Regions from separate parts of the Solwaraspora sp. WMMD937 genome, predicted to be linked through region 2. Evidence: riboswitches for the same ligand, from Rfam matches in the RefSeq annotation. Region 2 holds a riboswitch; the other holds the start of a gene.
What was found. Region 2 has a riboswitch for cobalamin ahead of O7621_RS19650 (VWA domain-containing protein). Riboswitches for the same ligand answer to the same signal wherever they lie in the genome.

Region 1: linked by a shared signal. The riboswitch ahead of O7621_RS10060 (ribonucleoside-diphosphate reductase subunit alpha) and the one ahead of O7621_RS19650 (VWA domain-containing protein) in region 2 are both predicted to bind cobalamin.

What each region holds. Positions count from the first base shown of each region.
Region 1 is NZ_CP120738.1:2,317,132-2,323,580, reverse strand. Features, by position in the region: gene O7621_RS10070 (aminotransferase class III-fold pyridoxal phosphate-dependent enzyme) at 1-484, shown strand, start outside; gene O7621_RS10065 (ribonucleotide-diphosphate reductase subunit beta) at 534-1,616, opposite strand; gene O7621_RS10060 (ribonucleoside-diphosphate reductase subunit alpha) at 1,613-3,964, opposite strand; cobalamin riboswitch at 4,106-4,316, opposite strand; gene O7621_RS10055 (hypothetical protein) at 4,411-4,965, shown strand; gene O7621_RS10050 (ROK family protein) at 4,943-5,911, opposite strand; gene O7621_RS10045 (putative N-acetylmannosamine-6-phosphate 2-epimerase) at 5,911-6,449, opposite strand, start outside.
Region 2 is NZ_CP120738.1:4,414,666-4,421,114, reverse strand. Features, by position in the region: gene O7621_RS19660 (cobyrinate a,c-diamide synthase) at 1-272, opposite strand, end outside; gene cobO (cob(I)yrinic acid a,c-diamide adenosyltransferase) at 266-868, opposite strand; gene O7621_RS19650 (VWA domain-containing protein) at 868-2,865, opposite strand; cobalamin riboswitch at 2,946-3,073, opposite strand; cobalamin riboswitch at 3,185-3,359, shown strand; gene O7621_RS19645 (CbtB-domain containing protein) at 3,391-3,591, shown strand; gene O7621_RS19640 (CbtA family protein) at 3,608-4,366, shown strand; gene O7621_RS19635 (hypothetical protein) at 4,414-4,755, shown strand; gene O7621_RS19630 (hypothetical protein) at 4,940-5,176, opposite strand; gene O7621_RS19625 (helix-hairpin-helix domain-containing protein) at 5,411-6,046, opposite strand; partial or broken gene O7621_RS19620 (maleylpyruvate isomerase N-terminal domain-containing protein) at 6,230-6,449, opposite strand, start outside.

The sequences.
Region 1 (6,449 bases), 2.1 Mb from region 2:
CGCCGGCCCGGTGCACGACACGATCGCGCGCACCGGTTTCACCCACGGCTTCACCTACTCGCACCACCTGGTCGGGGCGGCCACCGGCCGGGCGGTGCTGCGGGTGCTGCGCGAGCGGGACCTCGTCGCGGCCGGCCGGCGGGCCGGCGAGTCGCTGCTTCGCGCCCTGCGCCGGGAACTGGCCGACTCGCCGTACGTCGGGGACGTCCGCGGTCGCGGCCTGCTGGTCGGCGTGGAGCTGGTCGCCGACCGGCAGACCGCGCGGCCGTACGCCCGTACCGCCCGGGTCGCCGAACGGGTCGTCGCCGCCGCCCGGCACGCCGGTCTGCTGCTCTACAGCGGTACCGGCTGCGCCGACGGCGTCGACGGTGACGTGATCCTGCTCGGCCCGCCGCTGGTCGTCTCCGCCGACGAGGTCGAGGAGATCGCGGTCGGCACGGCGGCGGCGATCCGCACCGTGACGGAGCGGGCCGAGGCGGGGTAGCCGACCTTCGCGGAACAGCCGGCCCCGCCGGCCCGGGCCGGGACGCGGGTCAGAAGTCGTCGTCGAAGGTCACCGAGCCGGTCACCCCGACCTGGTACGCCGACACCCGCCGCTCGAAGAAGTTGGACAGCTCCTGCACGTCCTGCAGCTCCATGAACGCGAACGGGTTCTTCGACCCGTACATCGGCTCGATGCCGAGCACCGCGAGCCGCCGGTCGGCGACGTGCTGCAGATACTCCCGCATGTCGGCCAACGACATCCCGGACACGCCCTGGTCGAGCAGGTCCGCGGCGAACTGCACCTCGCACTCCACCGCCTCGGCCAGCATCTGCCTGACCTGCTCCTCCATCTCGGAGTCGAACAGCTCCGGCTCCTCGGCGCGGACCGTGTCCACCACGTCGAAGGCGAACGCCATGTGCATCGACTCGTCCCGGAACACCCAGTTGGTGCCCGAGGCGAGACCGTGCAGCAGCCCCCGGGAACGCAGGTAGTACACGTACGCGAAGGCGCCGTAGAAGAACAATCCCTCGATGCAGGCGGCGAAGCAGATCAGGTTGAGCAGGAAGGCCCGCCGGTCGGCGCGGCTACGCAGCTCCCGCAGCTCGAAGATCGAGTCGATCCACCTGAAACAGAACTCGGCCTTACGGGCGATCGACGGAATGTTCTCCACCGCCGCGAACGCCTCGAACCGCTCCCGCTCGTCCGGCACGTAGGTGTCCAGCAGGTTCAGGTAGAACTGGACGTGCACCGCCTCCTCGAACAGCTGCCGGGACAGGTAGAGCCGTCCCTCCGGGGAGTTGACGTGCTGGTAGAGGTTGAGCACCAGGTTGTTCGCGACGATGGTGTCGCCGGTGGCGAAGAACGCGACCAGCCGGGACACCAGGTGCCGCTCGGCAGCCGACAGTCTGGCCAGGTCCGGCAGGTCGGAGTGCAGGTCGACCTCCTCCACCGTCCAGGTGTTCTTGATCGCGTCCCGGAACCGGTCGAAGAACTGCGGATACCGCATCGGCCGCAGGGTCAGGTCCATGCCGGGGTCGAGCAGCAGCTGCCGTCGGCCCGCAGCTGCGGCGGCGGTCGCGGTGGCGGCATTAGCGGTCGCGGCGTCGGTGTTGGTTTCGGAGACGGTGGTCACTGGCAGGCCTCACAGGTTTCGGGGTTTTCCAGGGAGCAGGCCGACGCCTCGTCGTCGCCGGTCGCGACAACCGGCCCTACGACCGGCCCGACGGTCGGCCCGACGGTCGGCGCGATGCCGACGGTGGCCTGCTGGATCCGGGTCGCCGGACGCGACCGCAGGTAGTAGGTGGTCTTCAGCCCGGACTTCCAGGCGTACAGGTACATCGAGGACAGCTTGCCGATGGTCGGTGCGCTGAGGAACAGGTTCAGCGACTGCGACTGGTCGACGTACGGGGCGCGGGCGGCGGCCAGGTCGATCAGCGCCCGTTGCGGCAGCTCCCATGCGGTACGGAACAGCTCCCGCACGTCGGCGGGCAGGTCCGCGACCCCCTGCACCGACCCCTCGGCCCGCTTGATCTGCTCCCGGACCGGTGCCGTCCACAGCCCGCGCGCCTTCAGCTCGCCGACCAGGTAGGTGTTGATCTGCAGGAACTCCCCGGACATGGTTTCGCGTTTGAACAGGTTGGACACCTGCGGCTCGATGCATTCGTAACAGCCGGCGATCGAGGCGATCGTCGCGGTCGGCGCGATCGCGACCAGCAGCGAGTTCCGCAGACCGTGTGCGGCGATCGTCGACCGGAGTCGGGCCCACCGCTCGGGCTGGCCGACCTCGACACCCCACAGGTCCGGGTGCAGCTCGCCCCGGGCGGCCCGGGTCTCGGCGTACGCCGGATGCGGGCCGAACCGTTCGGCGAGCCCGGCGGAGGTCTCCAGCGCGGTCAGGAAGATCTCCTCCTGGACACGGGTGGACAGCTCCCGGGCCGGCGCCGAGTCGAACGGCAGCCGCAGCGTGAAGAACGCGTCCTGCAGGCCCATCAGCCCCAGCCCGACCGGCCGCCAGCGCGGGTTCGACGCCGCCGCCTGCGCCGCCGGGTAGTAGTTGATGTCGATCACCCGGTCGAGGAACACCACGGCGGTACGGACCGTGGCGCGCAGCTTGTCCCAGTCGACACCGTCGGCGGTGACGTGCGCGCCGAGGTTGACCGACCCGAGGTTGCACACGGCGGTCTCGTCGTCGCTGTTGACCTCCAGGATCTCGGTGCACAGATTGGACAGGTGGATCGTGTTGCCCGGCTCACCGGTCTGGTTGGACAGCCGGTTCGCGGCGTCCTTGAACGTCATCCAGCCGTTGCCGGTCTGCGCCAGGGTGCGCATCATCCGCCCGTACAGGTCGCGGGCCTTGACCGTCCGGACCGCCTTCTTCTCCGCAGCCCGGTACGCCTCGTCGAACGCCTCGCCGAACAGGTCCGGCAGCTCCCGCGCGTCGGACGGGTCGATCAGCGACCAGTCGGCGTCCGCCTCGACCCGCCGCATGAACTCGTCCGGGATCCAGTTGGCCAGGTTGAGGTTGTGGGTGCGCCGGGCGTCCTCGCCGGTGTTGTCCCGCAGCTCCAGGAACTCCTCGACGTCCGGATGCCACGGCTCCAGGTAGACGCAGGCGGCGCCCTTGCGGCGGCCACCCTGGTTGACCGCCGCGACCCCGGCGTCGAGCGTCTTGAGGAACGGCACGATGCCGTTCGACCTGCCGTTGGTGCCCCGGATCAGCGCGCCCCGGCCACGTACCCGCGACCAGGAGATGCCGATCCCGCCGGAGAACTTCGACAGCTTCGCCACCTGGTGGTACCGCTCGTAGATCGAGTCAAGTTCGTCGCGCGGCGAGTCGACCAGGAAGCACGACGACATCTGGGTGTGCCGGGTGCCCGAGTTGAACAACGTCGGTGAGCTGGGCAGATAGGCCAGGCTGGAGATCAGCCGGTAGAAGTCGACCGCCTCGGCCGGCGTCTGGGACAGCCCGCACGCCACCCGCAGCAGCCAGTACTGAGGCGTCTCCACCACCAGCCGGGTCTGCGGATGCCGCAGCAGGTAACGGTCGGCCACCGTACGCAGCCCGAAGTACTCGAAGCGCAGGTCGCCGTCGACGTCGACGGCGTCGTCAAGTTTGCGAGCGTTGCGGGCGACGAAGGCGGCGGTGTCGTCGCCGATCAGCCCAAGGCCGTGGGCGTAGCGGATGGACTGGCTGAAGCTGGCCACCTGCTGGCCGCGGACCTCCTTGTCCACGTAGGCGGCGAGCAGCCGGGCCGCCAGTTTCGAGTACTGCGGCTCCTCGCCGATCAGCTCCGCCGCCGTCTGAATGGACAGTTTGTCCAGCTCGGCGGTTGTCGCCCCGTCGTACAGTCCGCTGATCGTCCGGGTCGCCACCCGCAGCGGGTCAACCTCGTCCAGGTCGGCGACCCAGTGTTCGACCGCCTTGACGATCTTGTCGACGTCCACCGGTTCGGTGTCGCCGTTGCGCTTGCGTACCTGCATCGGTTCCCCTTGTCGTGCCTGTCCACCGGTCGACCGGACACACGGGGAGGACGCCACCGGTCACCCACCTGGCGGTCTGCTCCGCCGGCGTGGACCGGTCGTCGGCGTCGGCCGTCCCGCGCGGCCTTCGACCACCGCACGCGACGCGTGCGGCACGCTGGCAGGTCTTCGGACTCGTGGGCGTCGTGCTCGTACCTACTGGCCGTCGCTTCCCGGACCCGCGACGGGTCCAGTGCTCGGTGACGGCGGTCGTTCCCACTCACCGCTGCGGGGCAGTCCCGGACTCTCACCGGGTTCCCTCTTGCCTCGACCACCGCCGAGGGGCGGCCGAACCAGCTGCGGGGTACACCATATATGGGTGCGGACCAGAAGACACAACACCAGATACTGTGTTCGGCGTGTCGCGGTGTCGGGTCGCACCGGGTACGAGGAGGAGGGTCCGTCGGGTGAGAAGCGTGCTATGGGGTCTGTACGGGGCGGTGCTCGGCACCCTGCTCATCGGCGTCGTCGGGGTGCTCAGCATCCAGGCGACCGGGCTGCGGGCCGGTGCGGTGTTCAACCTGAACAACACCCTGGCCGGGATCACCTCGCCACGCACCCCGTACCTGCCGATGCTCGGGATCGCGGCGGTGAGCAGCCTGGCCGTCTGGGCGCTGACCGTCGGACCCCGGCGACGGCCCCGACTGTGCCGGGTGGGCCTGGTCGTCGGCTTCAGCGTGTCGACCGTGGCGCTGATCACCCTGTCGTTCGTCATCGCACCGGACATCGCCGCGCAGCGCGGGCTGTTACTGGGAATCCTGCCGGGCTGGCAAGGCTGGATCCACAGAGGAGGCGGTGAGTCCGCCGTACACCTGCTGGTGGCCCTGGCGATCGGATCGCTGTGGCTCTATCCAGACCGAAAACCGGCCCGGCCCACCGCTGCCAGCGGCGGCGGTACGGGCGGACAAGGTGGCGACGCGGCGACTGGCGCCGGGCCCGTCATCGACCTCGGCCGGCGCTGATCCGGCCGGTGAGGACCCGGCCGGCGAGCAGCGCGGCGCCGGCCAGCACAGCGGCGTTGCCGAGCCGGGCGGTACGTACCGGCAACCGGTCGATGCCGGGCAGCGCCGCCGCGTGCAGCGCGGCGCGCACGCCGGCGACGAACCGGTCACCGAGTCCGACGACGCCACCGCCGAGGACGACTACCTCGGGATCGAGCAGGTTGGCGGCGGTTGCCAGCCCTTCGCCCAGCACCTGGGCAGCCAGCTCGGTCACCTCGACCGCGACCGGATCACCGCCGGCAGCCGCCGCCGCGACCTCCTCCAGGGGCGGTGCCGCGCCGCGACCGGTCCGGGCCGCGTACTCGGCGGCGATCGCCGGGCCGGCCGCGTACGCCTCGACGTGGTCGACCGCGCCGCAACCGCAGCGTCGGCCGAGGTGCCGGGCGGCCGGCAGATGCCCGACGCTGCCGGCGAACCCGTGCCGGCCCACCACCACATCGCCGCCGACCACGATCGCGCCGCCGATGCCGGTGCCGGCGGCGACGACGAGCGCGTCCCGGGCGTCGGCGGCGGCGCCGCACCACGCCTCACCGGCGGCCATCGCGTGTACGTCGTTGCACACCACGACCGACAGGCCGAGGGCGGCGGTGAAGGCTGCCCGTACGTCGGTGCCCCGCCAGCCGGGCAGGGTGTCGGTGGCGTGGGTGACCCGGCCCGCCGGGTCGACGGCACCGGCGGTGCCGACCCCGCAGGCGACCGGGGTCCCAGCCGCGTCCCGCCCGACCTGACGGGCCAGGTCGACCGCGGCGGCGAGGACCGCGGCGGCGCCCTCGGCGGCCGGCGTCGGCACCCGGCGCAGTGGCCCGACGGCGCCGTCGACGCCGACGAGCGCGGCGGCGATCTTCGTACCTCCGATGTCGACACCGATGGTGACCGGGTCGTCGGTGCCGGCCATGGCTTCCGCCATCAGTGCTGCCCGGCCAGGCTGGCCGAACTGTCGGCGCTGGCGGCACCGGCCGGGCCGGTCAGGCGTGCAGCGGCTGCGGCGAGGCTTCGGGTCAACGCGACCGGGTCGGTGATCGCGGTTCCGACGACCGTCGCGTACGCGCCTGCGGCGAACGCGGCACGCACCTGGTCGGGGGTGGCGAACCGGCCCTCGGCGACGACGCGGACCCCGGCGGCGGTGAGCGCCGCGACGAGGTCGAGGTCAGGAGCCTCCTGCCGTGGGCTGTCCGGCGTGTACCCGGACAGCGTGGTGGCCACCAGGTCCGCGCCGGCGGCCCAGGCGGCGGTGCCCTGGTCGACGGTTGCCACATCGGCCATCAGGGGCAGGCCGAGCTGCCCGTGGACGCGGGCGACCAGGGCGTCGACCGGCAGCTCGCCCCGCCCGGTGGCCTCGACGGCGACGACGTCGGCGCCGGCGGCGGCGAGCGCCTCGACCAGCTCCCAACGGGGGGTGATCAGGTCGCGGTCGGCAGCCCGCTCCTTGTGCAGCGCGATCACCG
Region 2 (6,449 bases):
ACGCCCTCGATGACCGCGAGGTCGGCACCGGCAGCGCCGTGGACGAACAGTGGCGCGACGCGCTCCTCACCGACCAGCACCGGGTCCAGGTTGCGGCCGGGCCGGCCGGCGGCGAGCGTGTGGTAGCCGGGGTCGATGTAGTCCGGGCCGACCTTGAAGCCGGCGACCCGGACACCCTGGACCGCGTAGGCTGCGAGGAGGCCGGTGGCCACCGTGGTCTTGCCATGCCCGGAGCCGGGGGCGGCCACCACCACCCGAGGTACGGCTACCACTCGATGCCCTGCTGGCCCTTGCGTCCGGCGTCCATCGGATGCTTGACCTTGGTCATCTCGGTCACCAGGTCGGCGAGGTCGATCAGCTCCGGCGCCGCGTCCCGGCCGGTGACCACCACATGCTGGCCGCCCGGCCGGTCCCGCAGCACCGACACCACCTCGGCGACGTCGATCCAGCCCCACTTGATCGGGTAGGTGAACTCGTCCAGCACGTAGAACCGGTACGCCTCGGCGGCCAGGTCGCGGCGGATCTGCGCCCAGCCCTCGGCGGCTTCGGCGGCGTGGTCGCGCTCGCTGCCGGGGCGCTGAATCCAGGACCAGCCCTCACCCATCTTGTGCCAGGTCACCGGCGCTCCCCGGCCGGACTCGCCGAGGGTACGCAGGGCTGCCTCCTCGCCAACCTTCCACTTCGGAGACTTGACGAACTGGTAGACGACCACCGGCCAGCCGGCCGCCCAGGCCCGCAACGCCATGCCGAAGGCCGCTGTCGACTTGCCCTTACCGGGCCCGGTGTGCACCGCGAGCACCGGCTGACGCCGCCGGGCCCGGGTGGTCAGCCCGTCGTCGGGGACATGTTCCGGCTTACCCTGTGGCATCAGGCAGCCCTCCCGTCGGCGAGGCCGACCCGAGAATGCGGCAGCACCGCCGACAGCGCCTCCAGCGGCAGCCATTCGGCGTCGAAAGCGGTGGCGAGCCGCTGGGCCAGGCCCAGTCGCACCGGACCGGACTCGCAGTCGAGCATCACCATCGCGGTGCCGGCGAGCAGCGGCGCCAGGGCTATCGGATTCGGCCCGCTGGTCGACCGCCCGTCGGTGACCAACAGGATCAGTGGCCGGCGGCGTGGCTCGCGGCGGCGCTCGGCGGCGACGGTGGCGGCGGCGGCCCGCAGCCCGGCGGCGATCGGGGTACGGCCACCGGTGCGCAGCTGCGCCAGCTTGGCGACGGCCACCTCGTGGCTGCTGGTCGGCGGCAGCACCACGTCGGCGGTGGCACCCCGGAAGGTGATCATCCCGATCCGGTCCCGCCGGTGGTAGGCGTCGCGCAGCAGCGACAGCACGGCGGTCTTGACCACGGTCATTCGCTGCCGGGCCGCCATCGACCCGGAGGCGTCGACCACGAACAGGATCAGGTTCGCCTCCTGGCCGACGTAGCGGGCCTGGCGCAGGTCGGCGGGGGTGATCCGGCGGGCACCCCGGGATGCGGCGGCGCGCACCGTGGCCGGTAGGTGCACCGTCGACGGCCGTCCGGCCGGTGATCCGGCACCGACCACCCGGCCCCGGTCGGCGTGGGCCGCCGAACGTCGGCCGGGCGTCGCGCCGGCCCCGAGCCCGGGTAGCCGCAAAGTCCGGGGCCGGTACGCGGGCCCGGCCGCCGCCGGAGCCGGACCGCCCGGCGGTACGCCGTCCGGCTGCTCGGCACCGTCCGCCGGCCCGCTGGCGTCCGGCGTAGCTGGCTCGGTCGACGGGCCGGCGTCCGACTCGGGCGGGCCGGTTGACGGGCCGCCGGCCGGTGGTGGCGGACCCTGCGGCGGACCGGCGTCCGGTGGTGGCGGATCCGGCGGCGCAGGACCGGGGTCGTCGTCGCCGCACTCGTCCCGCAGCACCTCGTCGAGGCGCTGCTCGTCGGCGCCGGGCGGATCGAGCGGGTCACGGCGCCGCCGGTGCGGCAGTGCCAGCCGGGCTGCCTCGGCGACCTCGGCGGCGGTGACCGCCGCCTGACCGCGCCAGGCGGCCAGCGCGACCGCGGCGCGGGCCATCACGATGTCAGCCCGCATACCGTCCACCTGGTACGCCAGGCAGATCCGGGCGATCCGGTCGATCTCGGCATCGGGCAGCGTGACCGCGGGCAGGGCCGCCCGCGCGTCGCGTACCCGCACTGCGAGCTGGCTGTCGGTGGTCCGCCAGCGGTCCGCGAACGCCACCGGGTCGGTCTCGTACGCCAGCCGCCGGCGCACCACCTCGGCCCGGTCGGCCACCTCGGTAGGTGCGGCCACCGACACCATCAGCCCGAAGCGGTCCAGCAACTGTGGACGCGGCTCGCCCTCCTCCGGGTTCATCGTGCCGACCAGCAGGAACCGGGCGGCGTGACTGACCGACACCCCGTCGCGTTCGACGTGGGCCCGGCCCATCGCCGCCGCGTCCAGCAGCAGGTCCACCAGGTGGTCCGGCAACAGGTTGACCTCGTCGACGTAGAGCAGGCCCCGGTGCGCGGCGGCGAGCAGCCCCGGCTCGTAGGCCTTCACTCCGGCGCTGAGCACCCGCTGGATGTCGAGGGTGCCGACCACCCGGTCCTCAGTGGCGCCGACCGGCAACTCGACCAGAGCGGCCGGGCCGCGGCGTGCGGTCACCGGCGCGGTGTGCGGCCCGTCGGGGCAGGTCGGGTCCGGGGCTGCCGGGTCGCAGCCGAACCGGCAGCCGGGCACCCGGTCGACCTCCGGTAGCAACCCGGCCAGCGCGCGGACGATCGTTGACTTCGCGGTGCCCTTCTCACCCCGGATGAGCACACCGCCGATGCCGGGGTGCACTGCGGCGAGCAGCAGGGCCTGCCGCAGGTCGGGCAGGCCGACGACGGCGGTGAACGGGTACGGCGTCATGGCAGGGGCCGACAGGTGTGCATGGTGAATCCCTCCCGCGGGTGTCCACGCCCGCGTACCGGTGGACCAGCGAGCGGCCGGAGTCTCCTGGCTGCCGGATCGACGTCGCGTCCGGAGCCTTCCCGCCGCTGGGGCAGTGGCTGTCTCATGGGGACGCGACTCACCGGTCACAGTGGCGGGACCGCCCCGGATTCGCACCGGGTTCCTCCGCGCACCGCTCGCGCCGGTCATGCTCCCCCACCGGCGGTCCACCGTCAATGTGGCGCCGGTCCCGGTGCCGGCCACGGCCGCAGTCATTGCCCGAGCGGTCACCACGGCGGTACGCTGCGCAGGCCACGGTGTTCGGGAAGCCGGTGTGATTCCGGCGTGGTCCTCGCCACTGTGACCGGGAAGTGTCCGTTCCACCACGCCACTGGGCCGACGACGGTCCGGGAAGGCGGGACGGCCGCGACGATCCGGGAGCCAGGAGACCGGCCGTGGCATGCACCGCATCGCCACGAGGCATGGACGAGAGGATTTCCTGGCATGACTGCACCTTCTGTCGGCGGCGAGGTCACCACCACCGCCATCCGCGTACCGCTCGCCGGTTGGTTGCTGGCCGCCGTCGCGGCGGTCGTCATCTACCTGGTCGCGCAGGACAACGGGCTGGTGCTGGCCGGTGCCGCCGAGTTCGTGCACGAGTTCACCCACGACGGCCGGCACGCCCTCGGCGTACCGTGCCACTGAGCGGCGGCCAGCTCCGATGAGCACCTACCCGTTCGGTGCGGTGCTGGGTTGCGGCCTGCTCGCCGGCGCGGCCGCCGGCGCGGCGGGCGCGGTGGCGGCCCTGCTGATCGTCGAACCGCAGATCGAGTCGGCGCTGGTCGTCGAGGAAGCCCGCGCGGCGACCGGGCCGACTGGACACCGCCACGACGAGGAGTTGGTCGGTCGGGCCATGCAGGTCTTCGGCGGGCTGGTCGCCACCGTGGCGGTGGCGCTGTGTCTGGCGTTGATCGTCGCCGTGGTCTTCGCGGCGACCCGGCACCTGCTGCCCGGCCGCGACGACTTCCGCCGGGTGGGGCTGCTCGCCGGGCTCGGCTTCGTCGTGGTGGCGCTGCTACCGGCGATCCATTTCCCGGCCAACCCACCGGGCGTCGGTGACCCGGACACCGTCAACCAGCGCACCGGACAGTATCTGTCGTTCATCATCGCCGCGGCCGCCGTGACCTGGCTGGCGCTGCTGACCCACCGGCGGCTGACCGGCTGGGCGCGGCCGGCACCCTACCGGACGGTGGTCGCGGCGGCGCTGGCCGTCGTCGGGTACGCCCTGCTGCTGGCGCTCTGGCCGGCCACCGGGGTCGACGTGCCCGCCGACATCCCGGCGGCGCTGCTGTGGGACTTCCGGCTCGCCTCGCTGGCGCAGCTCGCCACGATGTGGACGGTACTCGGGGTGGTCTTCGGACTGCTACTCACCCCGGCCCGGACCGGTGGTCGGCGGCCCACGCTCGCCGACGTCGCGTGACGACTGAGGACGGCGCGGCGGGCCCGGCGTCCGGGCACCCCGTCCGGGTGACCGTTTGCCGAGGCTGCTGTTGCGGCACCCGCCGCAAACACCCGAACGTCGACCACGACCGGCAGCTCGACGTCCTGCGTACCAGTGCGCCGGTACGGGTGTCCGACTGCCTCAACGCCTGTGACCGGTCCAACGTAGTAGTCGTGCAGCCGGCGGTGTTGGCCCACCGACTGGGCGCCCGTGCGGTGTGGCTCGGCGGGGTGCTCGACGAGACGTCACTGTCGAGTGTCCTCAAGTGGATCGCGGCCGGCGGGCCGGGCCTGGCCGCGCCGCCGGACCGGCTCGCCGGGCTGCGGTTCGCCGCCCCCCGCTGGGGAAAGTCAGCCCCGAGCTCCTGACCGCCGTGGTGCCGTCGCTTGTCGGCCGTGACGATCCGGCGGGCCGACTGGCGACGCCGAACGTGCCCTGCCCGGATCACGGTCACCGATCGGCGCACGGCGCACGGTGCGCGGTCCGCCAGGGCCGATGGGCAGGCGGGACAGGTCCGGCTGCGGCAGCGTGTCGCAGCCGGACCGGAGACGATCAACGACCGGCCGCGCCGTAGTACGCGGTGCGCATGATCTCCTGCATGTCGTCGAGCACCGGCATCCGCGGGTTCGCCGGGGCGCACTGGTCCTCGTACGCGTTGACCGCCTGCTGCGGCAGACTGGCCAGGAACGACTCCTCGTCGACCCCGACCGCCTGGAACGACGGTTCGATCTTCGGCCAGCCGGACAGCTCGCCGGGCCGCGCCCCGTTGTGACGGATCACGTGCGGCATCAGGATCGCGTTGGTCCGGCCGTGGGCGCTGTGGAACGTCGCGCCGGCTTGGTGTGCACCTCAACGACTGCGGTCATGCCGATCACCTCGTTCGGTCGGCACCGGCGGCACCCTGCCGCCGGTGCCGACCTCATCGTCACTCGGTACGGTGATCGAACACTGCCGCCTTACGTCCCGATCGCCGGAACCTAAGTCACCAACGTCGGTCCACTTTGGCTGTCGGGCCGTACCCGGTCAGGTTGCGGAGCGGGCCGCCGCCAGCTCCCGGGCCTTGGCCGGCCAGGTCGGCAGGCTGGCGGTGGCGCGTACGCCGGCGGCACGTACCGCCGCGCGCAGCGCCGCCTCGTCGGTCGCGCCCAACTGCTCGTACGTGCGGATCCCGGCGGACTGCAGGGCGGCGGCCATCTTCGGCCCGATGCCCTCGATGCGTCGGAAGTCGTCCGCCGGCCCCGGTTCGGCGAGCGGCTCGGCAGCAGTGGACGGCTCGGCGGCCGTGGGCGGGTCGACAGCGGGTCCAGCAGCGGCTGGCTCGACGGCGGCGGCAGCGGGTTCAACGGCGGCAGCGGGTTCAACGGCGGCGGCGGGCGTCGCGGGAGCAGGATCAGCGGCCAGCGCCGGCTCGGGGTCGACCGGCTCGGGGTCGACCGGCTTGTCGGCGGTGGGCTCGACACTGACCGGCTCGGCCGCGGCGGGCTCGGCGGGAACCTCGGTGGCGGGCTCGGTCTTGACCGGATCAGCCGGCGATGCGGGTTCCGGCCGGGCCGGTTCGGCCGGCGACGGCTCCTCCGAGGTAGCAGTCGGCGGCTCGGCCACGGCAGTCGCCTCGGGCTTCACCGAGGCGTCCTTGCCGGCGGCGGACCGGCGGCTCATCACGAGCCACCCGGCGACTGCACCGAGCAACACCACGACCAGCAGAATCAGTATGTTCCCGAGGGACCAGTCCACGGCAAACCTCCAGCACCAAAAGTCAGAATCGCGAAAGGGTCTCGTTGTGGCCTTGTCGCTGTCAACCTACGGGCAGTCGCAAGGCGCTTCGAGGGCAGGTCGGTCCCGCTACTCTTCGCCAACCATGGTGGGACGGTGCGTGCCGCCGAAGAACGGAGAGCGCACCCCCCGCGGGTGCAGTTCCGCCGGATCCACGTCACCTGAACCGACCCGCCCGGTGACCGCGCGTACCAATGTCGGCCGGTCCCATCGGCGCGCCGCCCGCAGCGGCGCCAGGGTGGTGCCCGCCGACAGCGCCACCACCAGGTCCGCCGCCGGGGCGGTCAGC